One region of the Bradyrhizobium sp. UFLA05-153 genome, then DNA from elsewhere that is predicted to be linked to it. Evidence: riboswitches for the same ligand, from Rfam matches in the RefSeq annotation. Region 1 holds a riboswitch; the other holds the start of a gene.
What was found. Region 1 has a riboswitch for ZMP and ZTP ahead of Q2941_RS10465 (serine hydroxymethyltransferase). Riboswitches for the same ligand answer to the same signal wherever they lie in the genome.

Region 1 (15,299 bases):
GCGATCAGTCCGGCTGATAGCGCGTGCCGATGCCCGCCTTGCTTTGGCCGAGCCCCGGCAGCTCCCACACGCCGGCGCCGGCCGGGTTGACGTCTGCGGCGATATCGACGTCGATAAGATAGGGCTTGTTGGCGGCGATGCCCTTGCGGATGGCCTCGCCAATATCTGCGGCGCGATCCACCCGCACGCCTTCGACGCCGCAGGAACGCGCCATCGCCGCAAAATCGGGATTGTAGCGCTCGCCCGTGACGGGATCCTTGAAGTCGGTTGCGAGCTCGCGGCCGCCGAGATAGCCGCGCTGCAAGCCGCGGATCGATGCATAGGCGTAGTTGTTCCAGACCACCCACACCACGGGCAGATTATATTCGACGGCGGTACCCAGCACGTTGGCGTGCATGAAGAAGGCGCCGTCGCCGCACACCGAGACGCAGGGACGATCGGGCGCGGCGAACTTCGCGCCCATCACGCCGGCGACGCCAAAGCCCATCGGGCCAAAGCCCATCGAGCCGATCAGCGAATCCGGCCGCTTCGGCTTGCAGAAGCCCAAGAGCCAATTGTGGTGCACGCCGATGTCACTGACAAGGATCGCATCCTCCGGCAACGCTTTGTCGATCTCGGCCGCGGCGCGCTGCGGATTGATCGGCGTGGTGTCGTCTGAGAATCCCGGCGCGACGAACTTGTCCCACTCCTTGCGGTAGCCATCGATCTGCGCCAGCCATTTCTTTCGCGCATCGGATTTCCTGAAGAGGTTATCGCGACGATCAAGCTCGGCATGCACCTGCCGCAGGAAGGTGCGGACGTCGGCCATCAGCCCGAGTGCGACGGGATAGTTGCGGCCGATCTCCTCGGGATCGATGTCGACGTGGATGAGCCGCGTCGGCGGGATGGTGAAGGAATAACCGGGAATCCACGAGCTCGATGTGCGGTCGTCGAAGCGGACACCGAGCGCGAGCAGCACATCAGCCTGACGCGTCGCATGATTGGCCTGGTAATGTCCCGCGCGGGCGACGAGCCCGAGCGCCAGCGGATGGTTGACGTCGAGCGCGCCGAGACCTGAGGCCGACGCTGCGACGGGGATCTGCAAGCGCTCGGCGAGCCAGCGCAGTTCGTCCGCAGCACCGCCGTAACGCACGCCCTGCCCGACCAGCATCACCGGCCGCTCGGCCGAGAGCAGCATGTCGACGGCCTCGACCACACCGTCGGGATCGGCGCCGCAACGGCTCGAGATGTTGGCGTTCCACTCGATCGCCTTCGGCGCCTCTTCTGCGGCCGATTCCATGAAGACGTCGAAGGGAACATCGACCACCACCGGCCCCGGCCGTCCCGTGATCATGGTCTTCCAGGCCTGCCGCACCGCGAGCGGCACCATCTCGCCGCGCGTCGGCTGAAACACCTTCTTGCAGATCGAACGCACGGTGGAGGGAAAGTCGGCCTGATGGTGCCGGTACATTTCCTGGAACGCGCCGCGATTGAACTGGCTGGTCGGCACGTTGCCGGTGATCGCCATGAACGGCACGGAATCGAGGAAGGCATTCGCAAGCGAGATCGGTAAATTGGCCGAGCCGGGCCCGCAGGAGGTGAAGGTTGCGGTCGGCCGCCCGGAGACGCGGTAATAGACGTCGGCCATGAAGCCGGCGACGCTCTCATGATGAACCGAGATCGTCTTGATCTCGGACGAACGCTCATACAGCGCGTCGATGAACTGGATATTGCCGTGGCCGCAGAGCCCGAACACCTGCGGCACCTTCTCCTGGATCAGGTAGTCGACAATGACCTGGGCGCCGTTGAGCATGTTTCGCGACATTCAACTCGTCTCCCTGTGGCCCGACGGCTTCTTCTTCGACTTCTTCGACGCGGCGGCCATCGTTGAGCCGCCGGCACCCTATTTCTCATAATGCTGTACGTCAATTTATATTGTGATAGTCTATCTTCTGGGGAAACCCGCGGTGCCCCGCGCCTGCCGCGTGCTAGTGTCAGGACTGGAGCCATGATGGATTCATCGAAGGGGGCCTTTTCCTTGAGATCGCGCACCAAGCCCAGCACCAGCGAAAAGCCCGCAAGCCCGCGCAAGGCGGCCGTTGCAAAACTGGTCCCGCCGACACAGGCGGATGGCGACGACGCCGACGACAAGCAGCGCGCCGGCGGCGTGCAGTCGCTCGGCCGCGCCTTCTCGATTCTGGAAGAGGTTGCGCGCCACCGCGAAGGGATCGGCCTTGCGGAATTGAGCAAGCTCGTCGGCCTGCACAACTCGACCACCTTTCATCTCGCCAAAACGCTGGTCTCGCTCGGCTATCTCCGCCAGGAGAAGGACAACAAGCGCTACCGCATCGGCCGTCCGCTGTTCGCGCTTGCCGCATCCGCGCTCGACGAGATCGAGATGGTCAATGTCGCAACGCCTGTGCTGGAGGCTCTATCCCGCGAGACCAGCGAAAGTAGCCATTTTGCCGTGCGCATGGGCGATGCCGTGATCGTCATCGCGCGGACCAGCGGGCCCGGCGCATTCCAGCTCACGGACCGCGTCGGCGTGGTCCGGCCTGCGCACTGCACTGCGCTCGGCAAGATCATTCTCGCTTCGCTCCGCCCCGAGCAGCTCAAGCGCTTCCTCGATCGTGCCGAGCTGAAGCCGTCGACGCCCAAATCCATCACCGATGCCGGCGTGCTGATGCGCGAGATCGCCGAGGTGCAGCGTACCGGCGTTGCCTTCGACGACGGCGAGTTCAATCCGGAAGTGCGCTGCGTTGCGGTGCCGGTTTTGGATTTCACCGGACAGGTGATCGGGGCGCTCGGCATTTCCGGACCGATCTGGCGATTGTCGAACCAGGCACTGCATGCAAGCGCACAGGTCGTACAAGTCGCGGCCAACCGGCTCTCCGCGGAGTTCGGTGCCAAAACAACTGCGTCCAGGCCGGCTGCGAAAAAAGTCTAAGGCGCGCGCAAGCGGTGATTTTGCCGGTTGACACCGGCGATGCCGTTCGGGATTATCCTTCCGCATTAAAAAAACGTCTCTCACAATATCGCAATGTCGATGCTGAAGGGGGACACCGCGATGCACTGGGGAGGAGGCTTTGAGATGATCCGCACCAGCCGACGGACATTGTTGAAGGCGAGCGCGGCGTTGGCCGGCGCATCCGCGCTCGGATTCCCCGCGATCGCGCGCGCCCAGGCGGAGAAGATCAGGATCGGCCACCTGACGCCGCTGACGGGCTTTCTCGGCGTGATCGGCGGCTACGCCCAGCTCGGGGTGAAGCTCGCCGCTGAGGAGATCAACCAGTCCGGCGGCATTCTGGGCAAGCAGATCGATCTGCTCTCGGAAGACTCCATCAACCCCGCGACCGCCGCGACCAAGGCGCAGCGCATGCTGGAGCAGGACGGCGCCGTGGTGCTGCTCGGCGAAATCTCGTCAGCCTCCTCGCTCACCATCATGCAGGTCGCCGAGCGCAACAAGAAGGTGTTCTTCTCGACCGGTGCGCGCTCCGACGCGCTGCGCGGCAAGAACTGCAACAAATACTCATTCCACTGCGACATCCCCAACACCGTGATGGTCAATGCGGTCGGCACGGCGCTCTCGCAGAAAGGCATGGTGAAGGGCAAAAAGTTCTTCACGCTCACCGCCGACTACATCTTCGGCCACGACCTCCTGAAGGCGGCGAAGGCGTTCTTCGGCACGCACGAGGCCAACCTGATCGGCGACGAGCTGATCGCGACCGACGTCACCGATTTCAGCCCGTATCTTCTGAAGGTGCGGCAGGCCAAGCCCGATGTGGTGTGCTGCAACCTCGCCGGCAACCAGGTCACCAATCTCGTCAAGCAATATGCCGAGTTCGGCCTGCCCTATCCGCTGGTCGGCTTCAATCTCAACACCGGCGATGCCTGGGCGGCGGGCGCCGGCAATCTCAGCGGCACCTGGCCGACGGTCTGGTATCACACGCTCGACAACCCGACGTCGAAGGCGTTCGTCGCCGCCTTCGGCAAAAAATACGGCAAGCCGCCGGAAAACCACGCCTGGATCGACTACGTCACGCTGAAGCTGCTCGCGGAGGCGATCAACACGACCAAATCGACCGACAGCGGCGAGCTGATCTCCTATTTCGAGAAACAGTCGCAGTTCGACATCGGCAAGGCGCGCAAGGCCTATTTCCGCTCCTGGGACCATCAGCTCGTGCAGGAGGCCTATCCGTTCACGGTGAAGCCGAAGGAACAGATGAAGGACCAGTGGGACATGCTTGTGCTGGGCGATGCCGTGCCGGCAGCGAACGATCCGCTGGAACAGATCTATCCGACCAGGGAACAGAACCCCTGCGACATGAAGGCCTGACGCGCGCTCTCGCGCAAAATAGTCAGTTGGCACCAGCGGCGACGGCGGAGAGCCGGCGCCGCTTTTGCCAAGGCGATGGATGCAACATGCAGTTCGAGTTCTTGCTGGAACAGGTGGTGAATGGCCTCGTGCTCGGCGGCTATTACCTCCTCATCGCGCTCGGACTATCGCTGATCTTCTCCGTCGGCGGCATCGTCAATCTCGCGCATGGCGCTTTCTATGCGCTCGGCGCCTATGTCTTCGTCGAGCTGACGCACCATCTCGGCTTCGGCGCGTCGGTGGTGATCTCGCCGCTCGCCGTCGCGCTGCTCGGCATCGTCTTCGAGCGCTTCATCCTGCGCCGGTTCTATACGTCCGACCCGATCCTCAGTCTTCTCGTGACCTTCGGCCTTGCGATGGTCGCCGAGCAGGCGATCCGCATGATCTGGGGCGCGGCGCCAGTGTCGGCCGAGATTCCGCAAAGCTTTCGCGGCTCGGTCATCCTCGGTGATTTCCTGTTCTCGCGCTATCGCCTGCTGATATTGGCGGTGGTGGCAGTGGTGCTCGTCGGCATCTGGCTGCTCCTGCACAAGACCTCGTTCGGACGCGTGGTGCGCGCCGGCATCCAGCGGCCGGACATGGTCGCTAGCCTCGGCATCCGCCTCCAGCCCTACATGACCGCAATCGTCATGCTCGGCGTCGGCATGGCTGCGCTCGGCGGCGCCTTCTTCGCGCCGATCACCACCGTGCATCCGGCGATGGGCGCCGAGATCATGACGGTCGCCTTCGTCGTCGTCGTGATCGGCGGCCTCGGCAGCTTTTGGGGCGTCGTCATCGCCGCCCTCCTCGTCGGCGTCGTGCGCGGCATCGCGATTCATTTCCAGCCGGCCGCGGGCGAAGCCTCGATCTACATCCTGATGTTCCTGGTGCTGCTGGTGCGCCCGCGCGGCCTGCTCGGCGAGCGCATCGAGAAGTTCGAATGAGGCGCGCATCCACCTTCGACAGGCTGAAGCCGCTGCTGATCGCAGCGATTGCAGTGATCGCACTGCCGTTCGTGCTCAGGGCCCTCGGCCTGTCGCTCAACACCGGCACCTGGGTGGTAGGCCTTGCGATCGCCACCATGGGGCTGAACCTCTGCATCGGCTATACCGGCCTCGTCTCCTTCGGCCACAGCACCTGGTTCGGCGTCGGCGCGTACGCGGCCGGGCTGATCCAGCTTCGCTTCTTCCCCGGCGAGATCTGGCTGCCGCTGCTGCTCTCGACGCTCGTCGTCGCCGCGGCTTCAGTGGTGGTCGGCGCGCTGATCCTGCGCCGGCGCGGCGTCTATTTCTCACTTTTGACGCTGGCGCTCGCAGCGCTCGTCTATACGACCGCGTTCCGCTGGACGAGCCTGACCGGCGGCGAGGATGGCCTCGGCGGGCTGAAGCGCGGCCGCATCGGCCCGCTCGATCTCGACAATTCGCTCGCCTACTACGCCGTCGTCGCCGTCATCGGCCTTGTCGTACTCTACGTCCTGTTGCGCCTGGTGCGCTCGCCCTTCGGCCATGTGCTGGTCGCGATCCGCGAGAACCAGCTGCGCGCGACGTTCCAAGGCTACCCGGTCGAACGCTACAAGCTCGCGGTGTTCGTAATCTCGGCAGTCGTCACGGGCATCGCCGGCGCGCTGATCGCGTTCCTGAACTATCTCGTCTCGGCCGAGGCCGTCTCGGTGCCGTTCGCCGGCGAACTGCTTGCGATGGTCGTGATCGGCGGCATGCGCAGCATGCTGGGCCCCGCGTTAGGCGCGCTGTTCTTCATCCTGTTCCGCGAGCTGTTCTCGATCTGGACGTCGGACTGGCTGTTCTGGTTCGGCATCACTTTCGTCGCCTTCGTGATGTATTCGCCCGGCGGCCTCGTCGGCATCGGCACGCTGATCATGCGTCGCGTCCACCCTCCCGGCGAAGAGTCGGCCGCGATGAGCCGGCGCAAGATCTATGACGGCTTGGAGCTGCCGGCCTTCCTGCGGCCGCAAGCGCTGACCGGGACGGTGCTGGAGGTGAGCGGCGTCTCGAAGAAGTTCGGCGGTATCCGCGCCGTGCACGATGCGAGCATCACCGTCGGGGCCGGCGAAATTCACGCACTGATCGGGCCGAACGGCGCCGGCAAGACCACGCTGTTCAACCTGGTCTCCGGCCTCTACGCGCCGGATCAGGGCAGCATCCGTCTCAACGGCCGCGACGTCGCGGGCCTGCCGTCGAACCTGATCTGCCATCAGGGGCTGGCGCGCTCGTTCCAGATCACCAACCTGTTCCGTGGCCTGACCATCTACGAGAATTTAAGGCTCTCGCTTCAGGCGCGCCGGCCGATGCGCTTCAACATCTGGAACGACATCGACGCGTACGACGACATCCACGCCGAGACTGCGGAGCTGATCAAATTCCTTGGGCTCGAGGGCATCGAGGAGATCGAGGGCGGCGAGCTTTCCTATGGTGGACAGCGGCTTGTTGATCTGGGCATCGCGCTCGGCTCGAAGCCGCAGGTGCTGCTGCTCGACGAGCCTCTCGCGGGGCTTGCCGCCGCCGAGCGCGAGCGCGTCTCCAGCCTCGTCACGAACATCGCCGCCAACATCCCGGTGCTGATCGTCGAGCACGACATCGATCGCGTGCTCGGCTTCTCAGCCGTCGTCACGGTGATGAACCAGGGCGAAGTACTGATGTCGGGCTGCCCCGAGGCGGTGCGCGCAGACCTCAGGGTGCAGGAGATCTACACCGGCACGGGCATTCCCGCCGTCGCGCATCAACGCAGCGACGATGCCGCAAGCGAGACGAAACCGATCCTGCGCTTCGAGCGCGTCAACACGTTCTACGGCAAAAGCCACATCCTGAGCGACGCCTCGCTCGACGTGCGCGAAGGCGAGATCGTCGCGCTCCTGGGCCGCAACGGCGCCGGCAAGTCGACGCTGCTGAAGACGCTGGCCGGCTTGGTCCCAGCGGCATCAGGCAGCATCGACTATCGCGGCGAGGACATCGCGCATCTGGCGGCGCCCGACATTGCGCGCCGCGGCATCGGCTATGTGCCGCAGGGCCGCGGCCTGTTCGCCGGCATGACCGTGCGCGAGAACCTCGCGCTCGGCCGCCTCGCCCGCAAGACCGACGGCAGCGACGGCGTGGTCTGGGACGAGGCACAGATCCTGCACACCTTCCCGCGGCTGAAGGAACGCATGAACGTCGCGGCTGATTATCTGTCCGGCGGCGAGCAGCAGATGGTGGCGGTGGCCCGTGCGATGTCCGGCAATGTCCGCCTGCTGCTGCTCGACGAACCCTTCGAGGGACTTGCGCCGGCGGTGACGCTCGAGCTGTTCAAAGTGTTCGACCAGCTCCGGCGGCACATGTCGATCGTGATCGTCGAGCACAATCTCGACCTCGTGCTCGCCCTCGCCGACCGCGTCTTCGCGCTGGAGCGCGGCACGGTGTTCCACCAGGGCCCGGCCAAGCCGCTGCTGACCGACCTCAGCTATCGCAAGCAGATCCTGTGGCTGTAGGCCAGCGGAGGCAGGCAGCCGGCGGGGCGACTTACGATTTTACGAAATAATTTGACACGTCGGGCAAATCACCGGCATAATGCCATCATTGCCAAATCCGTGAAGTGACCCACGGCGTGCCCGGCAACGGCGCGTCGCGATACCTTACGCGCTACTCATCCTCATCGACATCAGCAATCGGTCCAGCGGGCCGCGGGCGGGCGATCGGCCTTGCGCGCATCCGCTCAACGCGCCTGCGCGGGCCCAAAGGAAGCATCGACATGACGGCATCTTCGGATCACGACACGGCGGCAGCGATCGCCGCACCGGATCACCCCCAAACCGTGGCATTCCCGCGCATCAAGATCTCCAAGCGTGGCATCTCGATCGACCATCCGGATCCGGAGGCGGGCGAACGGCTGATGGCTGAAACGTTCGGAGTCGCCGACAGCGACGCCATGTACGGCATCCTCAAGCAATTGGTGAAGGCGAGCGTGAACGGCAACAAGCTCGACCACGCCAATCTCGCATTCATGATTTCGATGATGCAGGCCATCAAGCCCAGGGACTCCATCGAGGCCATGCTGGCGGCGCAGATGGTCGCCGTGCACGTCACCGCGATGCGAAGTGCCCATCATCTCGCCCGCGCCGGCGACATCCAGAACCAGGATAGCGCCGCCCGTGCGCTCGGCAAGCTCGTGCGCATTTTTCCGGCCCAGATCGAGGCGCTCAACCGTTACCGGCACAACGGCGAGCCGGCCATCACCGTGCAAAACCTGTCGGTGCAGGACGGCGGCAAGGCCATCGTCGGCAACGTCACGCAGCACGCGCACATGATCGTGTCGCAGCCGGGCGCGGTTGCCGCGCTGGCGGAGGCGCGGACGGTATCGATGCCAATTGTCGGCGAACGGGAGCACGTCGCCGCAAGGCAAGACGCGACTGCATGAGCGGCGGTCACGCCCGCAGTACGAGCGCGATGCTGGCGAGCCCGCGTTGCGGCGCCAGAACGCGCAGCGACCGGTCCTGCCGTGCGCCGGCGGTGCACGGCAAGCTGCGTTGCCGCATGCACGGCGGCGCGGCGGGATCGGGCGCGCCGAGGGGAAACAGGAATGCGCGGAAGCATGGGCTGTTCACGAAGAAGGGCATCGCCGAGAAAAAGCAAGTTCGGGACTTGTTGGATGAGGCGCGGAGACTGCTCAGGGAACTCACGTGATGCCGCCTCCTTCAACTCGGGCTGCCTCGCGACAAGTCGATCACCCTTTCTTGTGTGACCTAGTTCATAGGCTGTCTCCGTTGAGCAGACTACGTTAGGTGACGGGTTGAGCGTTAGCTCGCCTTGCCGCCCGACGGGCGTTTCCTCCCTAGACTGGCCGATCGCTTCAAGCGATCGGCCCTTTCATCGTGCATGGGCCCCTGACGTCGCGGCCCTACGCGGGAGCGACATCGGGATGATTGTTGCCGCGATCAACAGCCGAACATCATTCTATGCGGTTGACGGCGGCGAAGGTCATTTCACGGTGCTGTGGAATCGGGCCCTGGTGCGGCGCCGACCGGCCGCGCGATCCCCGGCACAGGGAAAGCGCGGCACATCTCAACGCTCTTCGCTCTGAGCCGTCTTACTACTGCCGCATCGCCCTTCGACCTGAGAGACTCCGCGATGAGTTCGGCGATAAGGCGCATTTCAGCTTCCCCCATGCCACGCGTGGTCGCTGCCGGCGTACCGAGGCGAACGCCGCTTGGTTTGAGCGGCGGACGCGGATCATCGGGAATGATCTGCTTGTTTGCGGTCACTCCGACAGCATCGAGAATGTCTTCGGCCGCGCCGCCGTCCAACCCGGCGCTCGTCACCGTGTCCACAACCATCATGTGATTGTCGGTCCCGCCCGTAATCAACTTCATCCCGCGCTCCATCAGCGCTTCGGCAAGAACCTTCGCATTGCGCATGACCAGCCGTGCGTAGGCCTGATAGTCGGATGTCGCTGCCTTTTTCAGCGTTACGGCGGTCGCGGCCACGACGTTCATGTGCGGCCCTCCTTGCAGTCCGGGGAACACGGACGCGTCGACCTTGCCAGCAAACTCCCGACGGCAAAGAATGATTCCGCCGCGCGGCCCGCGAAGTGTCTTGTGTGAGGTCGTCGTCATGATGTCGAAACCCGCATCGAGCGGATTACGCAGAACGTTGCCGGCGATCAAGCCGCCGTAATGGCTCACGTCGGCCATGGTAAGTGCACCCACTTCGTCGGCGATGCTCTTGAAGGAGGCGTAATCCAGGTCGCGCGGATAGGAGCTGTAGCCGCACAGCACCAACTTCGGGCGGACGCGCCGAGCTGTTGCGCGAAGCTCATCGAAATCAATGGCGCCGCCCTTTGACGGGTGCGTCTTGTAGCGAGCGAAGTTGAACAGCCGCCCCATGTGGGACACGGGCGCGCCATGCGTGAGATGGCCGCCGTGTGACAGGTCCATTGCCAATATCGTATCCCCAGGCTTCAACAGGCCCAGATACACGGCCTGGTTCATCGGCGACCCGGACAGAGGCTGGACGTTGGCATGCTCGGCGCGGAAAAGCGCGCAGGCTCGCTGTCGAGCAAGGTTCTCTATCTGATCGGTAAATTCTTGCCCTCCATAATACCGGCGCCCCGGATAACCCTCGGAATACTTGTTGGTGAAGACCGATCCAAGCAGTTCGAGAACCTCCGGATAGGTGTAGTTCTCCGAAGGAATCAGCTCAACGCCGTCTTGCTGGCGGCGCTCCTCGCCTTCGAGAGCAAGGGCAACTTCCGAATCATCGAGGTGCAGTTCGTTGCGGAATGAGGGCATGGTCCGGGCTCCTTAAGACGCTGAATGGTCAGCTGAAAGGTGCCCAGGCGAACGGCGTTAGAACCCTTCGCGCTTCACCGTGGTCAATTCCACGTAAGCTCGCCAGTCGCGCGAGGGACGAATGAGCCTTCAAGGCTCATCGCGAGCAGAAGGCTAATCAATCCTTGGAGAGCTCGCAAGGGTTCATAGCTGATATTTCGACGCTCAGACGTTGAGACCCAAATTCCGAGGACCGATGTCCGGTCCGCTGCGGACAACGGGCGTGGCAACGGCTTATGCGTCCTTCGGCTCTGAGCCAATCCCGGAAGTCGTCACGCGACCTCACAACAAGCAAAGTTCAATGCGGCTCCGGCAGCGGCGTTCCCGGAAAAGCGAACTCCGAATCGTTGGATGAGGGTGGGAATGCTGCTATGTCCATATCAAGCGCGTTGCTTGCGCAAAGCGCAACGAGCCGCTGCGGATCAGAAGCGCCGCTGAGTAGCTTCGCTCCCAGCTCGCGGAAATAATTCTCGGTCGCGTTTCGCGCCGGTCTATCCTCACTAGCCGACATGTTGAGCCGCCAGCACTTGCTGCGAGATCTGCTCGGAGTCATTTGGAGGCAACGGTCTCCTTGAACAGCTCAATCTTGCCGCGCGCGTTGTCGGTCACCGCAAAGACCTCGTATAGATCGATCTGCGGCTTCATGCCGTAGCGCTGGATGATGCCCTCGAGCCAGGGCCCGGTGTAGAATGCCTTGGCGTCCTCGATGCGCTCCCACTGGTACACGCCACCGGCCCAGCCGCTTTCGGACCAGATGAAGTGCTTGCTGATCAGCCCTGTCACTTCGCGGAAGTTTGGTGCGATCTTGTGAAAGTGCTCGTGACACGCGGCGTAGTCGATCTGCGGTGGCAGTTTGTATCGTACAACGGCGGTGATCATGCGACCTCCTTGCAAGGACGCCCCCGGCGCAACATTGATGGCATTCCCGCGATCAAGCAAGCGAAGCGGGAAGCCGACATGGGTTAAAGGCGCAAAGCCTAACCAGTCACTTCCGTTCTGCTGCGACGAGCCGACCATTCCAGAGCATGCTGGACTCGGCTTTAGATAGGCATCGCGCGCCGATCGCGATCAAATGCGACGGACGCTGCCGCGAGTAGGTCAACACGATTGACGAGAGCCTCAATCGCCGCGCAGCTATCTCCCTGCAATTTTTTGCGTTAATGTGAACCTCTTCATAGCTGTGTAGCAGACGGGCTCGGATGATGCCCAACCAAAGAGAGGCGAGCTAAGGCCCCGCAAAGCGCCACCCGGTTCCGATGGGTTTTTTCCATTCACACGCGAGTTTGGGAGCGACACATGGAAAAGCGCGAAATTGGCAACAGCTTGACGAAAGGTCTGTCCGAAACGAAGCGGGACGCTTTCTCCCGCCGATCGGTGCTGACGTTGGTTTGTACCCTTGGCGCCGCGGCGCCATTTGGGATGTTCGGAGCGGCTCGCGCGCTGACGGTATCAGGGACTGGGTCGCTGAATTATATTCCTGGCGAGCCCTTTATTTGTCGCGCCGCCGCGAACGGTGAAGAGCTGCAGGGCCTGCCCCGCCAACTCAAGCTAGCCTGGAACGCCAACGCAGCCTGCACGGTCGCTGCGCCAGTCGCAAAGGAACGGGGTATCTTCGCCAAACACAACCTCGATGTCGATTTCGTCAATTTCGGCGGTTCGACCGACCAGTTGCTGGAGTCGATTGCAACTGGCAAGGCGGATGCCGGTTTGGGATTGGCCCTGCGCTGGCTCAAGCCGCTGGAGCAAGGCTTCGACGTTCGGATCACCGCTGGTGTGCACGGCGGCTGCATCCGGCTCCTCGGCTCCAAGGCTGCCAACATTGACAGCCTGGAGTCCCTGCGCGGCAAGGCTATCGCGATTAGCGATCAAGCGAGCCCTGCGAAGAACTTCTTTTCGATCTACCTCGCCAAGAAGGGCATCGATCCGGCCCAGGAGGTAGAGTGGCGTCAGTACCCGGCCAATCTGCTCGCGCTTGCCGTCGACAAGGGCGAAGTGCAGGCGCTGGCCGAGATCGATCCACTACCCTATCTGTGGCTCAAGGACGGCAAGCTCAACGAGATCGCAACGAACCTGACGGGTGAATTCGTCGATCGCACCTGCTGCGTTCTCGCGATACGTGGCAGCCTGACCCGAAACGAAATGCCGGTGGCGGCTGCTCTGACACGATCGATACTGGAGGCGGCAGACCGAGTTGCCAGCGATCCCGCCGATGCCGCGGCAATCTATTCAGGCTACGGCGGGAGAGGGTCCGTCGAGGATCTCGCCACGATGTATCGCAGCCATACTCACCACAATCATCCCGTCGGGGCGGAGCTCAAGAAGCAACTTCTGCTCTACACCGATGAACTCAAGGCAGTGAACGTCATCAAGCGAAGCACCGACCCGGCCAAGTTCGCCGACCGGATTTATCTTGACGTTCTAAGCTGAGCCGATTGGGAAGATCCGCAGTGAGCTCGGTTATCAATGAAGTGCCGAGGCCATCAGAGAGGTCGGGTTTCGGCTTTCTTGAAAGTTCAACCACCCGGTCGTTGATCGGCGGACTGTCGGTGGCCGCCGCATGGTCCATGGTCGCCGCGCTCACTGCGTTCTGGCCGGATAAGCTCGAAAGCGATTGGGCCTACACGGGGGCCTTCGCCATTGCCTGCGGCGCATTCGCGCTTGCCCTTGCCTTGGCGGCCTTTGCCGGCCTTCGTTTTGCTGCTTTTCAGCGGCTCCAGCGGCTTTCTCCGTGGCTGTTCGCGCTGGCGCTGTTTGTGGCGGCTTGGGAGGCCGTCACAGCAAAGCTCGGATTGCTGCCGTTGCCGTTTTTTCCGCCGCCGCAGGCTATCGTCGAGGTCGCAATCGACGATTGGGGGCGGCTGGCTCAAGGCATCTTCGCCTCAGCTCGTCTGCTCGCGACCGGATATTTGCTCGGTGCGGCGGTGGGGTTCGTGACCGGCGTGGCGATCGGCTGGTCGCCGCTCGCCGGTTATTGGATCCACCCGGTCTTGCGGTTCATCGGGCCGCTGCCCGCGACGGCCTGGCTGCCGCTCGCATTTTTCGTTTTCCCGTCGAGCTTCAGCGCCAGCATTTTCCTGATTGCGCTCGCCACCGGGTTTCCGGTCACCGTGCTCACCTGGTCGGGCGTCGCCGGCGTGAAGAGCTCCTATTACGATATCGCGCGGACATTGGGAGCAAGCCAGCGCTTCCTCGTGCTCAAGGTCGCCATTCCGGCGGCAATGCCGCACGTTTTCGTTGGCCTGTTCATGGGTCTTGGCAATTCGTTTGCGGTTCTTGTCGTAGCCGAAATGCTGGGCGTGAAGGCGGGGCTCGGCTGGTATCTGCAATGGGCGCAGGGTTGGGCGGCCTATGCCAATATGTACGCCGCGCTGCTGCTCATGGCGTTCTTGTGCTCCGGACTGATCACGCTGCTGTTCCGCTTGCGGGACCGCCTGCTATCCTGGCAGAAAGGCCTGGTGCGATGGTAGCGGCGACCGCAAGCGATCATGCGGTCCGCGGATCGACGCTCACGATCCGCGAGGTGAGCCATCGCTTCGATCTCGAAGGGCAGCCCCTGCCGGTATTGGACCGCATCAGCCTGCAGGTCGGCCGCGGCGAATTTGTCGCTCTCCTGGGACCGAGCGGGTGCGGAAAATCGACTTTGCTGCGGCTGGTCGCGGGGCTCGACACTCCAACGGCCGGCTCCCTGCTAGCGGAAGGACGGGAGATCGAAGCACCCGATCCGTCGCGGGTCGTCGTTTTTCAAGACCCCACGCTTTATCCATGGCGGACGGTGTGGAGCAACGTTGCGCTCGGCCTGGAAGCCCGCGGGTTGCTGCGCACCCATCGCGGACGTGTCGAAAACGCCTTGCGCCTGGTGGGGCTCACGAACTTCGCCAATGCCTACCCCCACCAGCTTTCCGGCGGCATGGCGCAACGCGCGGCTCTGGCGCGTGCGCTTGTCAACGACCCGAAGCTGCTCATTCTCGACGAACCTTTGGGCCAGCTCGACTCGCTGACCCGCATCGCGATGCAGGCGGAACTTGTGTCACTTTGGCAGCGCTCGAGCTTCACGGCGCTGCTGGTCACGCACGATGTCGAGGAGGCGCTCTTGCTCGCCGGCCGCGTCATCGTGCTGACCGACCGACCTGCACGGATCAAGGCCGAAATCGTCAACAGCCAGCCCTATCCCCGCCACCGGGGCGATCCGCACTTCGTTGAGCTTCGTCGCGACGTGTTCGAGCATCTCGGCCTCGATGAGGCATGGTAGCCGTCGCGTCGCGTGGGCCTGCCATCTCGGCGGGAACACGCATATGTCATCTCCTCGATCGGCAACACCCGTGTTCCCAACAAGACTGACGCGAAGTTCCGTATTCCGAATTCGTTAGGAACGAAGGCGCGCGCCCGGCGTCACACGGTCGTTCATCCCTGTGAAGGACACGCGATCATGGTACGCGAAGGCCCAGCCGAATCATCGTAGCCCGACGTCGCCGAGACGACGGAGGGCAGACAGGCTCGCCCCTAGGCATGCTGTTCACGGCGCTGGTCGGAGCCGCGGCCATCGTCATTGCGATCTATTTTGTCGCAACATAGGCCGAGCCAACGGTGACGTTCAGCGCGCGAACGCCGTCACGCGTCTGACGCTCTGTGATACTCGTTGCGCTGCAGAAC
Region 2 (15,299 bases), on a different contig from region 1:
TGCTGAAATCCGTCTCATTGCTCAAGCCCGGTGGAACGCTGGTCTATTGCACCTGCTCGCTGGAGCCCGAGGAAGGCGAGCACGCGATCGCCGCGCTGCTGGCCGCCGAGCCGGCGCTGCGCCGCGTGCCGATCCAGCCGTCCGAGGTCTTTGGGCTCAGTGAGATCATTACCACTGAGGGCGACCTGCGCACCCTGCCGAGCCACCTGCCAAACGCCGACCCAAGGCTCGGCGGGCTCGACGGATTCTTCGCTGCCCGGCTCGTTAAATCCTGATTTTGCACCGGATTTTGCGCCACTGATGCTGATTCGCCACCTTTCAAGGTGGTGTCAGCCGGCGGATTTTGGGATTAAAAGGATTCGTCAGGAATCCTCTCCCCCTTCAAGGCAAGGCGTGTCGGTCGCTCAACGCAGACGCATCTCGACGCTGGTCATGAACCGCTTCGCGCGGAACATGCTTGCGCGCGCGAGCGGCGGTTCCGTGGCGGTGTCGCGGCTCTGGCCAGGCCGCACCGACCGGCTGATCATCGCGCCGCACGACCTGCGCACCGCAGACGCCACGCGCGCGGCCGAGATCTATGCCGGGCGCTTCGTGTTCGCCGGCAAGATCGTCAATTGCCACGGCCGCTCGATCTTCGATCTCGAGCCGCCGTCGGAAGACTGGGAGGTCGCCCTGCTCGGCTTCGGTTGGCTGCGTCACTTGCGCGCTGCCGACACCGCGCTGACGCGGGCCAACGCCCGCGCGCTGATCGAGGACTGGATCTCCAATCCCGCCAACAAGCGACGCGCCGTGGCTCGTCGCGCCGACGTGCTGGCGCGGCGCGTGATCTCGCTGCTGTCGCAGGCGCCGCTGGTGCTTGGTGACACCGACAACAAATTCTATCGTCGTTACCTGCGGGCGCTGACGCGCGAGATCCGCTATCTGCGTTTCACCATGGTCGACATCCCGGACGGGGTGCCGCGGCTGCAAGTGTTGATCGCGCTCTGCTACGCCTCGTTGTGCCTTGCCAACCAGGCGCGCCACATCCGCAGCGCGTCGCGCAAGCTATCCGATGAATTACAGCGGCAGATCCTCCCCGACGGCGGACACGTCTGCCGCAATCCCGGCGCGTTGATCGAGCTCCTGATCGATTTGCTGCCGCTGCGGCAGACCTTCGCGGCGCGCAACATCGCGCCACCGCCGGCGCTGCTGAACGCGATCGACCGCATGATGCCCATGCTGCGTTTCTTCCGGCACGGCGACGGCAACTTTGCGCTGTTCAACGGCATGAGCGCGACGTCGTCGGATCTGCTCGCCACGCTGCTCGCCTATGACGACACCCACGGCGCGCCGATGGCGACCATGCCGCATACCGGCTTCCAGCGCCTCGATGCCGGAGCGTTGACGCTGATCATGGATACCGGTGCCCCGCCGCCGGCCAATGTCAGCCACGACGCCCATGCCGGCTGCCTGTCGTTCGAATTGTCCTCGGGCACGAGCCGCATCGTGACCAATTGCGGCATGCCGACGACGGGACGCGACAATTGGCGGCCATTCGCGCGCGGCACCGCGGCGCATTCGACGCTCACCTATCACGAAACATCATCATGCCAGTTCGTCGGATTGTCGGCGATGAAGAAGCTGCTGCACGGCGCGCCTGTGACCAGCGGGCCGGCCATGGTCGAGAATTATCGCGAGGTCGTGCAGAACGGCACGCTGCTGACGACGTCGCATGACGGCTATCTCGCCAAGTTCGGTGTGATCCACCGGCGCGTGGTGATGGTCGCCAATGACGGCACGCGGCTCGACGGCGAGGACACGCTGTCGCCGCCGCAGGGCGGACGCCTGAAGGGCGCGGGTACCGATTTCGCGCTGCGCTTCCATTTGCATCCGGCGGTGAAGGCGAGCCGGCTGTCGGATGCCCGCGGCGTGATGCTCGTGCTGCCGAACCGCGAGGTCTGGACCTTTGAAGCACTGGACGACAAGGTCGATCTCGAGGACAGCGTGTTCCTGGCCGGCAAGGACGGCCCGCGCCGCACCGCGCAGATCGTGATCCGGCAGGACGCGCGCCAGGCCCCCTCGATCCGCTGGAGCTTTGTCCGCTCCACGGCTTCGCCCCAAGTCACCAATGCCCGCCGCAACGCCCGGCGCGAGCCGGAACTTCCGCTGTAAACGCGCGCGGCCCACGCCTATCTAGCCGTTGTGAAGAGCACCGAAAGCTGGTACCGAGCACCCGCTCGCGCGACTGGCGACCTTGGATGGAGCACCATCGGGAAGCGCGGGATTTATCTGCCGCGCGCCTGGGCATAGGTACTCCCGACACAGAGGATCTTGCCCATGACTGATGCGATGACTGACCATCCCCGCCGCGTTACCCGCGCCCTGCTTTCCGTTTCCGACAAAACCGGTCTGATCGAGTTCGCCAGGGCGCTTGCCGCCCATGGCGTCGAGCTGGTGTCGACCGGCGGCACCGCCAAGGCGATTGCGAGCGCCGGCCTCAAGGTGAAGGACGTCTCCGAGCTGACCGGCTTTCCCGAGATGATGGACGGCCGCGTCAAGACGCTGCATCCGAAGGTGCATGGCGGCCTGCTCGCGATCCGCGACAACAAGGAACATGCGGACGCGATGAAGACGCACGGCATCGCGCCGATCGATCTGCTCGTCGTCAATCTCTATCCGTTCGAGGCAACCGTCGACAAAGGCGCGGGGTTCGAAGAGTGCATCGAGAACATCGACATCGGCGGTCCCGCGATGATCCGCGCCGCCGCAAAGAACAATGACGACGTCGCCGTGGTCGTCGAGGCGCAGGATTACCAGGCCGTGCTCGACGAGCTCGCCGCCCACAACGGTGCGACCACGTTGAAGCTGCGCCGGCGCCTCGCCGCAAAGGCCTATGCGCGCACCGGCGCCTATGATGCCGCGATCTCCAACTGGTTCAACCGGCAGCTCGAGATCGATGCGCCCGACTACCGCGCCTTCGGCGGCAAGCTGATCCAGGCCCTGCGCTATGGCGAGAACCCGCACCAGACCGCGGCGTTCTATGCGACGCCCGACAAGCGGCCGGGCGTCTCGACCGCGCGGCAGCTGCAGGGCAAGGAGCTCTCCTACAACAACATCAACGACACCGACGCGGCCTATGAGTGTATCGGCGAGTTCGATGCCAAGCGCACCGCGGCCTGCGTCATCGTCAAGCACGCCAACCCCTGCGGCGTCGCGGAAGGCTCTGATCTCGTCACCGCCTATCGCCGGGCGCTGGCCTGCGACTCGACCTCCGCCTTTGGCGGCATCATCGCGATGAACCGCGCGCTCGATGCCGACACCGCGCGCGAGATCACAAAGATCTTCACCGAGGTGATCATCGCACCCGATGCCAGCGAGGAAGCGATCGCCATCATCGGCGCGCGCAAGAATCTGCGCCTGCTGCTCGCCGGCGGCCTGCCCGACCCGCGTTCGGCGGGTCTCACCGCCAAGACCGTTGCCGGCGGCTTGCTGGTGCAGAGCCGCGACAACGCCGTGGTCGACGACATGACCTTCAAGGTGGTGACCAAGCGCGCGCCGACCGACGCCGAGATGCGCGACCTGAAGTTCGCCTTCCGCGTGGCAAAGCACGTCAAGTCCAACACCATCATCTACGCCAAGGATCTCGCCACCGTCGGCATCGGCGCGGGCCAGATGAGCCGGGTGGATTCAGCGCGGATCGCGGCACGCAAGGCGCAAGATGCGGCGAACGAGCTGAAGCTCGCCGAGCCGCTCACCAAGGGATCGGTCGTGGCCTCTGATGCGTTCTTCCCGTTCGCCGACGGCATGCTTGCCTGCATCGAGGCCGGCGCCACTGCCGTGGTGCAGCCCGGCGGTTCGGTGCGCGACGACGAGGTGATCAAGGCCGCAGACGAGCACGGCATCGCCATGGTGTTCACGGGGACGCGGCACTTCCGGCATTAACTCTCCACGAGTCGTCCCGGCCTTCGCCGGGACGACTGCAGAAATCATGGCTCCCTCACCCGCGTCAACAGCGCGAGCCCGGCGGCGAAGAACGCCACCAGCACGCCCATGCCGGCTTTTTGGCTCGCGGTCCCGGCCGTGATTGCGCCGATCAGCAGCGGGCCGATGAAGGACGTCACCTTTCCGGTGAGCGCGAACAGGCCGAAATACTGCGCGATGCGGTCCTTTGGCGCCAGCCGAATGAGGAGCGTGCGCGAGGCGGCCTGGAGCGGGCCGCCAGCGGCGCCGATCAGGCAGCCCAGCACGAGGTAGGCACGCTCGGCCGCGCCCGCGAACAGGGCGCCGCCCGGCTCGGGCGGCGCGACGCTGATGAACAAGATCGAATCCTTGTCGACCAGCAGGATCGCGGCGAGCGACAGCAGCAGGATCAGCATGCTGATGGCAATCACGCGCTTCGGTCCCAAGAGATCATCGAGCTTGCCGCCGAGCCACGCGCCGAACGTACCGGCGATCGCCAGGATGATGCCGAAGGTGCCGATCTGGATCGTGTGCCAGCCGAACGTGCCGGCGGCATAAATGCCGCCGAAGGCGAACAGCGACACCAGGCCGTCGGTGTAGATCATGTTCGCGAGCAGGAAGATCGCGAGCGATTTCTGCCGCGGCAGTTCGCCGAGCGATTGCTTCAGTTGCGCGAGTCCTGCGCGCAGCGCCGCGCGCACCGGCCGCTTGGCGGGATAGTCCGGCGTGAACAGGAACATCGGCGTCACGAACACGATGAACCAGAGTCCCGTCAGCGGTCCGGTGATGCGATCGCCCTCATGCATGGCCGGATCGAGCCCGAACAGCGGCTTGAAACCAAGCAGCGTGCGCCCCGTCTCAGGGTTCGCGGCGAGGAAGCCGAGCACGATGATCAGGCTGATGATGCCGCCGACATAGCCGGTGGCCCAGCCATTGCCGGAGAGGCGGCCGATTCGCTCCGGCGGCACAAGTGTCGGCATCATCGCATTGTTGAAGACTGTCGCGAACTCCGCGCCAACGCTCGCGAGTGCCACGGCCGCAAGCAGCGGCGGGATGATGGTGGGATCGCCGGGCTTGCCGATCCAGAGCGCCGAGGAGCCCAGCACCAGTATGGCGCCGAAAGCAGCAATCCAGGGCTTGCGGCGGCCCGCGGCGTCCGCAACGGCGCCTAACACCGGCGACAGCAGGGCGATGACCATGCCGGCTGCCGCCATCGCAAATCCCCACAGCGACTGTCCGGTCGCAGGGTCGGGCGCGACGCTGGTGGCGAAATAGGGCGCGAAGACGAACGTCGTGATCAGGGTGAAATAGGGCTGCGCAGCCCAGTCGAAGAAGATCCAACTGACAACGGCAACGCGCGGCGGATAGGTCCGCTCCTTATCGGCCATATCGGTGTCAGAGGCGATCGTCGTCATCAGCATTCCTTATCACGAACAGTTTTGCCTCTCTTGGCGCAAACGGTATAGCATTGCCGTGACGGCTGTGGAGTGACGGCAAGACACGACAGAAACAAGACACGGCGAAATTTTGATGATGTCGTTTGTCCTGACACGACGAAAAGTCGTAGCTGCCCTCACGCTTCTAGGTATCAGCCTGTTTCCAGCGCGCGCTCAGGATGCGCGCCGCATCTATGAACCGCCCGCACTCGGCACCGTTCACGCCATCGCCGCCGAGCACGGCATGGTGGTGGCGCAGGAGAGAATCTCCGCACAGATCGGCGCAGACATCCTGCGGAGCGGCGGCAACGCGGTGGACGCCGCGGTCGCGACCGGTTTCGCCATGGCCGTGACCTATCCGCGCGCGGGCAATATCGGCGGCGGCGGCTTCATGGTGATCCATTCCGCCGACCGCAAGGAAGACGTCGCGATCGACTATCGCGAGACCTCACCAGCTGCGACCACATCAGACATCTTCCTCGGCGCCGACGGCAAGCCCGATATCGCGAAGTCGCGCGATTCCGCGCTCGGCATCGGCGTGCCCGGCACGGTCGCAGGACTGTCGCTGGCGCTCGAGAAATACGGCTCCGGCCAGTTCACGCTGGCGCAATTGCTGGAGCCCGCGATCGCGCTCGCGCGCGACGGTTTCGTCATCAGCGACGACATCGCCGACACCTTGCCGGGCGCACACAAGCGATTTGCGCGCTGGCCGGCATCGGCGAAAATCTTCTCGCGACCGGACGGCACGCCGCTGCAAGAGAATGACCGGCTGGTGCAGGGCGATTTGGCGCAGACACTGTCGACCATCGCCGCCCAGGGTCCGCGCGGATTCTACGAGGGACCGGTCGCCGACAAGCTCGCCAAGGCCGTCACCGATGCTGGCGGCATCATGACATCAGGGGATCTGCAGACATACAGGCCCGTGATCCGCGAGCCGGTGCGCGGCAGCTATCGCGGCTTCGACATCGTCTCGATGCCGCAGCCCTCGTCGGGCGGCGTGGTGCTGGTGGAGACGCTGAACATCCTGGAAGGCTTTCAGCTTTCCGATCTGAAGCAGGGCTCGCCGGCCTCGCTGCATCTGCTGATCGAAGCCATGAAGCGCGGCTATGCCGATCGCGCGCGCTATCTCGGCGATCCCGCTTTCGTCAAGGCGCCGATCGAGACCCTGATCGCCCAGGACTATGCGGCTAAACTTCGCGCCAGCATCAGGGCCAACAGCGCCACGCCGGCGAGCGAGATCGTGGCGAGCGCGACGCCGCCGCGCGAAGGCAGCAACACCACGCATTTCTCGGTCGTCGACAGCCGCGGCAATGCGGTGAGCAACACTTATACGCTGAACTTCAGCTATGGCGTCGGCCTGGTCGCCGACGGCACCGGCGTGCTGCTCAACAACGAGCTCGACGATTTCACCGCGGCGGTTGGCGCCTCCAATGCCTATGGCCTCGTCGGCTACGAGGCCAATCTGCCAGGGCCGGGCAAGCGGCCGCTGTCCTCGATGTCTCCGACCATCGTACTGAAGGATGGCAAGCCGGTGCTGGTCACGGGCTCGCCCGGCGGCAGCCGCATCATCTCCACCGTGCTCCAGGTGATCGTCAACGTGCTCGATTATCATATGGATGTCGCCGCCGCCGTTGCAGCGCCGCGGCTGCATCACCAATGGCTGCCGGATGAAGTGCGCGTCGAGCGCGGCTTTTCTGACGACGTGCTGTTCGAGCTGAAGGCGATGGGTCACCTCGTCGTCGAGCCGATGGGCCAGACCTCGGCCAACTCGATCGCGGTGACGCCGAACGGCCCGTTCGGCGCACCCGACCCGCGCACGCGGGGCGCTGCGGCGGAGGGGCAATAACTTTCATGGTTTGAGCATCGAACCCGGAATCACGCGCCACAACTTCGGGATTCCGGGTTCGCCCACGTAAGGACGCGGGCGCCCCGGAATGACGATGGGAACGACGCTACCGCCCGACCTGGTACGGCCCGCCCTTCTCCAGCGCGCGTTGATAGGCTGGACGCGCGTGGATGCGCTCGAGGAACGCCATCGCCTTGGGATGGCCCTGCTCCAGGCCGCCGCGCGCTTGCGCCGCTTCCAGCGGAAAACTCATCTGGATGTCGGCCGCGGTGAAGTCGGGCCCGGCGAACCACTCGGTCTTGCCGAGCTCGCCTTCCCAATAATCCATGTGCTGCTTGATCTGCGGATTGACCAGCGCGGTCAGCGCCTGGTTCGAGACCTTGCGCACCAGCGGACGGAGCAGCGCCGGCGCGCGCTTCGGCATCAAGGTGAACAGCAATTTGAGCAGCAGCGGCTGCATCGCCGAGCCTTCGGCATAGTGCAGCCAATAGGTGTAGCGCAGCCGCTCCGGCGTGTTCGGCGGCGGAATCAGGCGTCCCTGACCATAGGTGCCGACGAGGTATTCGACGATCGCGCCCGATTCGGCGATGGTGTTGCCGTTGTCAGTGATCACGGGCGACTTGCCGAGCGGGTGGATCGCACGCAGCTCCTTCGGCGCGCGCATGTCGGGCTGACGCTGATAGCGCACGATCTCGTACGGCACGCCCAGCTCCTCGAGCAGCCACAGCACGCGCTGCGAGCGTGAATTGTTGAGATGATGAACGGTCAGCATTTGAGGTCCCCCGCTGGTCTCGGGCGCGTTCGTGCCAGCCCGGCGGGCGAATGTCGAGCCGGACGGTCGTTATTTTTACCCGGGCATATTGACGCTTCTATTTTACCCGGATATTAAGCGGGCCATCGTGTCAGATTTCGCAGTGATTTCAATGCAGGTAACCTTCACAGCCTTTGTCGGCCAGCGGCGCCTGGCCTCCGGGCCGATCGCGGACGTGGTCCTGGCGGTCAAGCGCGCGGACGCGTGGGCGGGCTCGCCGATCGTGATCTTCAGTGACTTGAGCGGGCGGGCGGTCGATTTCGACCTGCGCGGCGACGACCAGGAAGTGCTGGCCCGCCTGCCGACGATCGCGCCGGCGCAATCCGACGGGCACATTGAGTTGCCGAGTGCGCCGCGCGGCCGCGGCCGGCCCAGACTCGGCGTGGTGGCGCGCGAGGTGACGCTGCTGCCGCGGCACTGGGAATGGCTCAACGCGCAGCCGGGCGGCGCCTCGGTCGCGCTGCGCAAGCTCGTCGACGAGGCGCGGCGTGCCCGCGGCGATCGCGACCGCGAGCGGCAGGCGCGCGATGCCACCTACCACTTCATGTCGGCGATGGCCGGCAATCTCGCGCATTTCGAGGAGGCCTCGCGCGCGCTGTTCGCAGGCGATCGCCGGCGCTTTGCGGCAGAGATCGCCGACTGGCCCGCCGACATCCGCGACCACGTCGTGAAACTCGCAAGCAGCGACCGCGCGTAGGCAGAAGGCGCCTCCGATCAAAGTAGTATTATGGCCATCATGAAACGGGTGGACCTGCCGCGCGCGCTGCGCCACAATGTGCGCAAAGCGAGCTCACGGGAGGACGGTTTGACGCGCGCGGCCCCACAATTCCTGTTCGATTTCGGCAGTCCCAATGCGTTTCTCAGCCATGAGGCGATCCCCGCGATCGAGACGCGGATCGGCGTGAAATTCGAGTATGTGCCGATCCTGCTCGGCGGCATCTTCAAGGCGACCAACAACAAATCGCCGGCCGAGACGCTCGCCGGCATCAAGAACAAGCGCGAATTCCAGGCTGTCGAGACCGAGCGTTTCCTCAAACGCTTCCACGTGCAGCCCTATGTCTGGAACCCGTTCTTCCCCGTCAACACGCTGAACCTGATGCGCGCGGCGATCGCGGCCCAGCTCGAAGGCGTGTTGGAACAATATGTCGAAGCCGCATTTCATCACATGTGGCGCGAGCCGAAGAAGATGGACGATCCGGAAGTCGCGATGAAGGCGATCACCTCGTCAGGCCTCGATGCGCAGAAGCTGTTCACACGTGCCCAAGAACCCGATGTGAAGGCAAGGCTGATCAAGAATACCGAGGAGGCCGTCGCGCGCGGCGCGTTCGGTTCACCGACATTCTTCGTCGGTAACGAGATGTTCTTCGGCAAGGAGCAGCTGCGCGAGGTCGAGGAGATGGTGTCGGGAAAGTGATTCTGACCCAACGAGCGAAGTGAGGTATCTCCCCGGTGTCGTCCTGGCGAAAAACATGACGACGGCGAAAAAAGAGCAAGAACAAACGGAGCACCCGCATGCGCATTCTCGTCGTCGGCGCCGGCGCCATCGGCGGTTATTTTGGTGGCAGGCTGCTGCAGGCCGGGCGCGATGTCACCTTTCTGGTGCGGCCGCGGCGCGCGAGCGAGCTTGCGAGCGCCGGCCTCGTCATCAAGAGCCCGAACGGCGATGCGACGCTGACGAACCCGCCGGCGGTGCAGGCGGGCAAGCTCGCCGAAAAGTTCGACGTCGTGCTGCTGAGCTGCAAGGCGTTCGACCTCGACGATGCCATCAAATCGTTCGCGCCGGCGGTCGGGCCGAACACCACGATCATTCCCGTGCTCAACGGCATGCGGCATCTCGACGTGCTGGACCAGAAGTTCGGCGCCGAGCGCGTGCTCGGCGGGCTCTGCGCCATCGCCGCGACGCTGAACGAGAAGCGCGAGGTGGTGCAGCTCCAGCCGATGCAGGCGATCAATTACGGCGAGCGCGACGGGAAACTGTCGGCGCGTGTGAGGGCGATCGACGAAGTCTTCACCAGCGGCATCGCCGGGGCGAGCGCGAGCCACAACATCATGCAGGACATGTGGGAGAAGTGGGTTTTCCTCTCCTCGCTCGCGGCGTCGACCAGCCTGATGCGTACCTCCGTCGGCAACATCCTGGCGGTGCCCGGTGGCAAGGATTTTCTCTTAGGGATGCTGGACGAGACCAGCGCCACTGCGACCGCAGCGGGCTATGCGCCCGGCGGCCCGTTCTTCGAGCGGGTCAAGGGCTTGATCACCACCGAAGGTTCCCCGATGACCGCGTCGATGTTCCGCGACATCAAGGCGGGCCTGCCGGTCGAGGCCGATCACATCATCGGCGACCTCATCGCGCGCGCCGATACTGCGAAAGTGCCGGTGCCAAAACTGCGCATCGCCTATACGCATCTGAAGGCGTATGAGAAGCAGCGCGTGGGGTAGCTAGCTCGCCCCACACATCCCCGTCGTCCCGGACAAGCGTAGCGAAGCGGAGCGCAGATCCGGGACCCCCGCGCGAGCGCTTGCGCTCGTCGCGATAGCACAGGGATTGGTTATGGCGCGAGCTGGTAACCACGAGTCTTCGTCAAACTCGATCCTGTGGTTATGGGTCCCGGGCTCGCGCATCGCGCGCCCCGGCACGACGGCCGGTGTTGGCGGCTACAGTTCTCCGCTACTGCAAATGCGCCAGGTAATGCGCGAGCGCGGTGATCTCTTCCTCGCTGAGCGAATAGGCGATGTCGGCCATGGCGGCGACGCCGCCGCCGACGCGCTGGCCGGCTTTGTAGTCGTGCAGCGCCTTCACCAGATATTCCTCACGCTGGCCGGCAAGGCGGGCGACGGCCTTGGTGCCGGCATAGCTGTCGGTGTGGCATGAGGCGCAGCGGCGGCCGCTAGCTGCTTCCTTGCCTTTCTTCGACAGGTCGGGATCCTTGTCCTCCGGGACTTTCGGCGGCGTGAGCTGCGAAAAATAGGCACCGAGACTGCGGATGTCCTCGTTGGCGATCTCTTCCGCAATCGGCTGCATCTGCTCGTTCTTGCGCGAGCCGGCGCGGAAGAACACGAGCTGCCACTGCAGGAACTGATCCGGCTGGCCGGCGAGCGAGGGGATGTTCTCGGTCTGCGAGATGCCCTTGTCGCCGTGACAGGCGGCGCAGACCGCGGCCTTCTCCTTGACGTCGGCAGCGTGCGCGACAAAAGCGGGAAGACTGACGAGCGCTGCGATCGAAAAAGCGAGCGCGCTGAGTGCGCGCGAAACAGGTTGCCGGTGCATGACGAGATTCCGATTTGCTCGTCATTCCGGGGCGCCCGAAGGGCGAACGCGGAATCTCGGGATTCCGGGTTCGATGCTCCGCATCGCCCCGGAATGACGAGCGTGTAACTTCAAACGAAAGGCTGCGGCGGCCTCCAGGCAACCGCAGCCTCATGTTCACGTCGCGCTACTTCTTACTGTAGCTGATGCGATAGATCGCGCCGGCCCAGTCGTCGGCGACGAGGATCGAGCCGTCCTTGGCGAGGATGATGTCGTCGGGACGGCCGAGATAGCCCTGGTCACCTTCGAGCCAGCCGGAGGCGAACACCTCCTGCTTGGGGTTCTTGCCGTCGGGCCCGACGATCACGCGCACGATGCGCGCGCCCTGGTACTTGTGCCTGTTCCAGGAGCCGTGCTCGGCGATCAGGATGTTGTTCTTGTACTCGGCGGGGAACTGGTCGCCGGTATAGAACTTCATGCCGAGCGGAGCGACGTGCGCGCCGAGATTCAGCACGGGCGGCGTGAACTCCGAGCACTTGTGACCCATCGCGAATTTCGGGTCCGGCAGATCGCCCTGGTGGCAATAGGGATAGCCGAAATGCTCGCCGATCTTCGAGATCATGTTCAGCTTGTCTGACGGCAGATCGTCGCTGACCCAGTCACGCGCGTTCTCGGTGAACCAGTATTTGCCGCTGCGCGGATCGACGTCGCCGCCGACCGAATTGCGGACGCCAAGCGCCCAGACTTCGGCGTTGCCGGTCTTGGGATCGACGCGCCGGATCTGCGAGACGCTGGTCGGCGGAATGCCGACGTTGAAGGGCGGTCCGAACGGCAGGAAGAACCAGCCGTCCTTGTCGGTCGCGATGTACTTCCAGCCATGCGCGGCATAGGACGGCATGTCGTCATAGACGACCTTGCCCTGGCCGAGATTGTCGAGGTTGGCTTCGGCGTTGTCGTAGCGGATCAGCTTGTCGACGGCGATGACGTAGAGCGCGCCGTCCTTGAAGGCGAGGCCGGTCGGCATGTTCAGACCCTTGAGGACGGTCTTGACCTCGCGCTTGCCGCCATTGTCCTTGATCGCATAGACGTTGCCGAGGCCGAACGAGCCGACGAACAGCGTGCCCTTGTCGCCCCAGGCCATCTGCCGCGCGGCGAGAACGCCAGGCGCCCAGACCTCGATCTTGAAGCCGGCCGGCAGCTTGATCTTCTTCACGATGTTGGCGAGCTCGGCTTCGGACGCGCCGGTCGGCGGGCCCGATGGGGGCGCAAGACCCTTCTGTGCCTCGGTCTCATCCCCTAAGAACCAGTCATCCGGCGGATGCGTCCAGAATTCCTTGGTGCCGGATTCGTATTTCTTCAGCGCCCGGTTCTTGTCCTGCTGCTGCTGCGCATTCACGACGCTTGTCCCCGCGAGCAGGGCAACCGCCGCAAACGCAAAGATGGATCGATGGAATATGGATTTCATCGCGTCACTCCCCTAAGGCGGCCGTGGCGGCCACACCGTTATTGTTTTGCTATTCGAGAGGCGAAGTTCGGAGTCTGTCGACAGAGGCAGACTCAAAAAGGTTAGCACATCTGCAAGCGCTGAGAAGCATGCGCTGCACATCGCGATCAGCCTCAATAAAAATTGAGAGAGAGTTTCTCCGCATGCATGGCATGCGCGTGCGCGCGTTCTCGCTGCAACGCGGAATCATGAAGCAAGCGGCTATTTGGCAGGCAGCGCTCGCGTGCACGCGATGAGAATTATGAGACTACGGGATAAGGCCCGCGCTCGAAGACCGTGTCATGATAACCTTTTGAGCCGACCTGACGCGCCAGCTCGCTGCGAAAATCGCGAGTCTTCCGCAGGCTGCTCAGCACATGGGCAAAGTCGAATGCGGGCCGCCAACCCAGCTCGCGGCGCGCACGATCGTTGACGTAGACGCGGTCGATGGTCGGAAACAGGCGCCAGCCCCGCGCCGCGTAGAGTTTTGCGCAATCGGGATAGAGCGTATGCACGAGGCGCGCGGCGTCCTCAGCCAGGGCGACGAGGTGGCTTTGCGTGAACGGGCTCGTCGCCGAGACGATGTAGCGCGCGAAGCCGATGCTGGTAGCGCGCTCGTCGGCGAGGAGGTGGGCGCTGACAGCGTCCGCTATATCCAGCCGGCGATAAAGCAGCTCGTTGGCCTGCGCGTTCTCGGTCGCAAAATTCTCCCGCGCGGCCGCATCGTCGTCCTCCTCCGGAAAGAAGCGCGAGGTTCGCAAGACGATGACGGGAAGCCCGCGCTCGCGGAAGAACAGCTCACACAGATTCTCCGCCATCAGCTTGGAGGTGCCGTAGATGTTCTTCGGCACCGAGGGCAGATCCTCGGTGACCCAGACGGCGGCGTTCCCCGCCTCGGGCCGAAGCTGCGAGCCGAACGCGCTGGTGGTGCTGGTGAAGACGAAGCTCTTCACGCCGGCCTCAGCGGCGGCCTCGAGCAGGTTGAGCGTGCCGGTAACGTTGGTGTCGATGAAGTCCTGCCTGGAATGCGTGGCGACATGCGGCTTGTGCAGGGTGGCGGTGTGAATGACGGCGGTGACGCCCGCCATCGCGGCCCGCACAAAGCCGGGATCGGTGATCGAGCCCACCTGATCGGTGAACTCCGATTTCTTCAAATCAACCCCATGCACAGTAGACCCGCGCGCGTGAAGTGTCCGGAGAATCGCTTCCCCGAGGTGGCCTGCGCTGCCGGTGACCAGAATTGTCATTCTCACGTCCAACGTGCGTCCCGGACGGAGCCGCCAGACGGCGATCCGGTCCTGTCAGGCTTGACGCTGGGAGAAATTGGAGCGGGCGAAGGGGCTCGAACCCTCGACCCCGACCTTGGCAAGGTCGTGCTCTACCACTGAGCTACACCCGCGTCCTGTGTCGGTCGCGTGACGCGCCGGCAACGGCTGTCGTATGCCAAAAGCGGGCGGCGAATGCAACAGCTACCGGCGGCATCTATTCGCTTTCGGAGACCTAAATGAGCCCCGAATCGGGTCGAAAGCGACCCGAAACGCCCAGGAACCACCGAATCACGCACCATGGATTGAAATTCGGCCGTCCCGGCCCAATTTAGGAGCCGGGACAGCAGCATATGGGACGGCGTCGTGCTAAAGAGCCGCCTTTCCGGACATCAGACGAGGGGACTCCTGTGACGATCATTGACCAGGGCAACGGAGCGGCGGGCCAGGCTGCGCCCGATCTGATCAAGGACACGACCACCCAGACCTTCGTCAAGGACGTCATCGAGGAATCGAAGCGCCAGCCGGTGCTGATCGACTTCTGGGCGGAGTGGTGCGGCCCGTGCAAGCAGCTCACCCCGGTGCTGGAAAAGGCCGTCAAGGCGGCCAAGGGCAAGGTCAAGCTGGTCAAGATGAACATCGACCAGCATCCGGCGATTCCGGGCCAGATGGGCATCCAGTCGATCCCGGCCGTGATCGCCTTCGTCAACGGCCAGCCGGCCGACGGCTTCATGGGCGCGGTGCCCGAGAGCCAGGTCAACGCCTTCATCGAACGCCTGACCAAGGGCGTCACCGCGCCGGGCGAGGTCAATGTCGCAGAGATCGTGAAGGAAGCAGACGCCGTGCTCGCCGAGGGCGACGTGGCGGCCGCGGCGCAGATCTATGCCGAGGCGCTGTCGCACGATGCGACCAACATCGCCGCGCTCGCAGGCCTTGCGAAATGCTACGTCACGTCGGGCGCCATCGAGCAGGCCAAGCAGACGCTCGCCATGGTCCCGGAGTCCAAGCACGGCGATGCCGCGGTGAAAGCGGTGCAGGCCGCGATCGATCTTGCCGAGCAGGCCGAATCGCTCGGGCCGGTCGCGGAGCTGGAACAGAAGGTCGCTGCAAACCCGCTCGATCATCAGGCGCGGTTCGATCTTGCGACCGCGCTCAATGCGCAAGGCGACCGGGCGGCCGCGACCGACCAGCTGCTCGAGATCGTCAAGCGCGACCGCAAATGGAACGATGATGGCGCCCGCAAGCAGCTCATCCAGTTCTTCGAGGCCTGGGGCG

Region 2: another riboswitch for ZMP and ZTP. It lies ahead of purH (bifunctional phosphoribosylaminoimidazolecarboxamide formyltransferase/IMP cyclohydrolase); the one in region 1 lies ahead of Q2941_RS10465 (serine hydroxymethyltransferase).

The regions. Positions count from the first base shown of each region.
Region 1 covers NZ_JBBIAM010000013.1:31,892-47,190, reverse strand. Annotated here, with positions in the region: gene Q2941_RS10500 (thiamine pyrophosphate-binding protein) at 5-1,804, opposite strand; gene Q2941_RS10495 (IclR family transcriptional regulator) at 1,988-2,926, shown strand; gene Q2941_RS10490 (ABC transporter substrate-binding protein) at 3,071-4,315, shown strand; gene Q2941_RS10485 (branched-chain amino acid ABC transporter permease) at 4,402-5,277, shown strand; gene Q2941_RS10480 (branched-chain amino acid ABC transporter ATP-binding protein/permease) at 5,274-7,814, shown strand; gene Q2941_RS10475 (hypothetical protein) at 8,075-8,740, shown strand; gene Q2941_RS10470 (HGGxSTG domain-containing protein) at 8,737-9,006, shown strand; gene Q2941_RS10465 (serine hydroxymethyltransferase) at 9,306-10,610, opposite strand; ZMP/ZTP riboswitch at 10,645-10,730, opposite strand; gene Q2941_RS10460 (hypothetical protein) at 11,199-11,666, opposite strand; gene Q2941_RS10455 (ABC transporter substrate-binding protein) at 11,946-13,076, shown strand; gene Q2941_RS10450 (ABC transporter permease) at 13,178-14,116, shown strand; gene Q2941_RS10445 (ABC transporter ATP-binding protein) at 14,110-14,898, shown strand.
Region 2 covers NZ_JBBIAM010000041.1:3,421-18,719, forward strand. Annotated here, with positions in the region: gene Q2941_RS23695 (RsmB/NOP family class I SAM-dependent RNA methyltransferase) at 1-275, shown strand, start outside; gene Q2941_RS23700 (heparinase II/III family protein) at 433-2,151, shown strand; ZMP/ZTP riboswitch at 2,211-2,292, shown strand; gene purH (bifunctional phosphoribosylaminoimidazolecarboxamide formyltransferase/IMP cyclohydrolase) at 2,329-3,921, shown strand; gene Q2941_RS23710 (MFS transporter) at 3,966-5,354, opposite strand; gene ggt (gamma-glutamyltransferase) at 5,470-7,221, shown strand; gene Q2941_RS23720 (glutathione S-transferase family protein) at 7,328-7,993, opposite strand; gene Q2941_RS23725 (DUF2239 family protein) at 8,145-8,729, shown strand; gene Q2941_RS23730 (2-hydroxychromene-2-carboxylate isomerase) at 8,838-9,446, shown strand; gene panE (2-dehydropantoate 2-reductase) at 9,545-10,468, shown strand; gene Q2941_RS23740 (c-type cytochrome) at 10,698-11,297, opposite strand; gene Q2941_RS23745 (PQQ-dependent sugar dehydrogenase) at 11,464-12,741, opposite strand; gene Q2941_RS23750 (NAD-dependent epimerase/dehydratase family protein) at 13,020-14,006, opposite strand; tRNA gene Q2941_RS23755 (tRNA-Gly) at 14,084-14,158, opposite strand; gene trxA (thioredoxin) at 14,435-15,299, shown strand, end outside.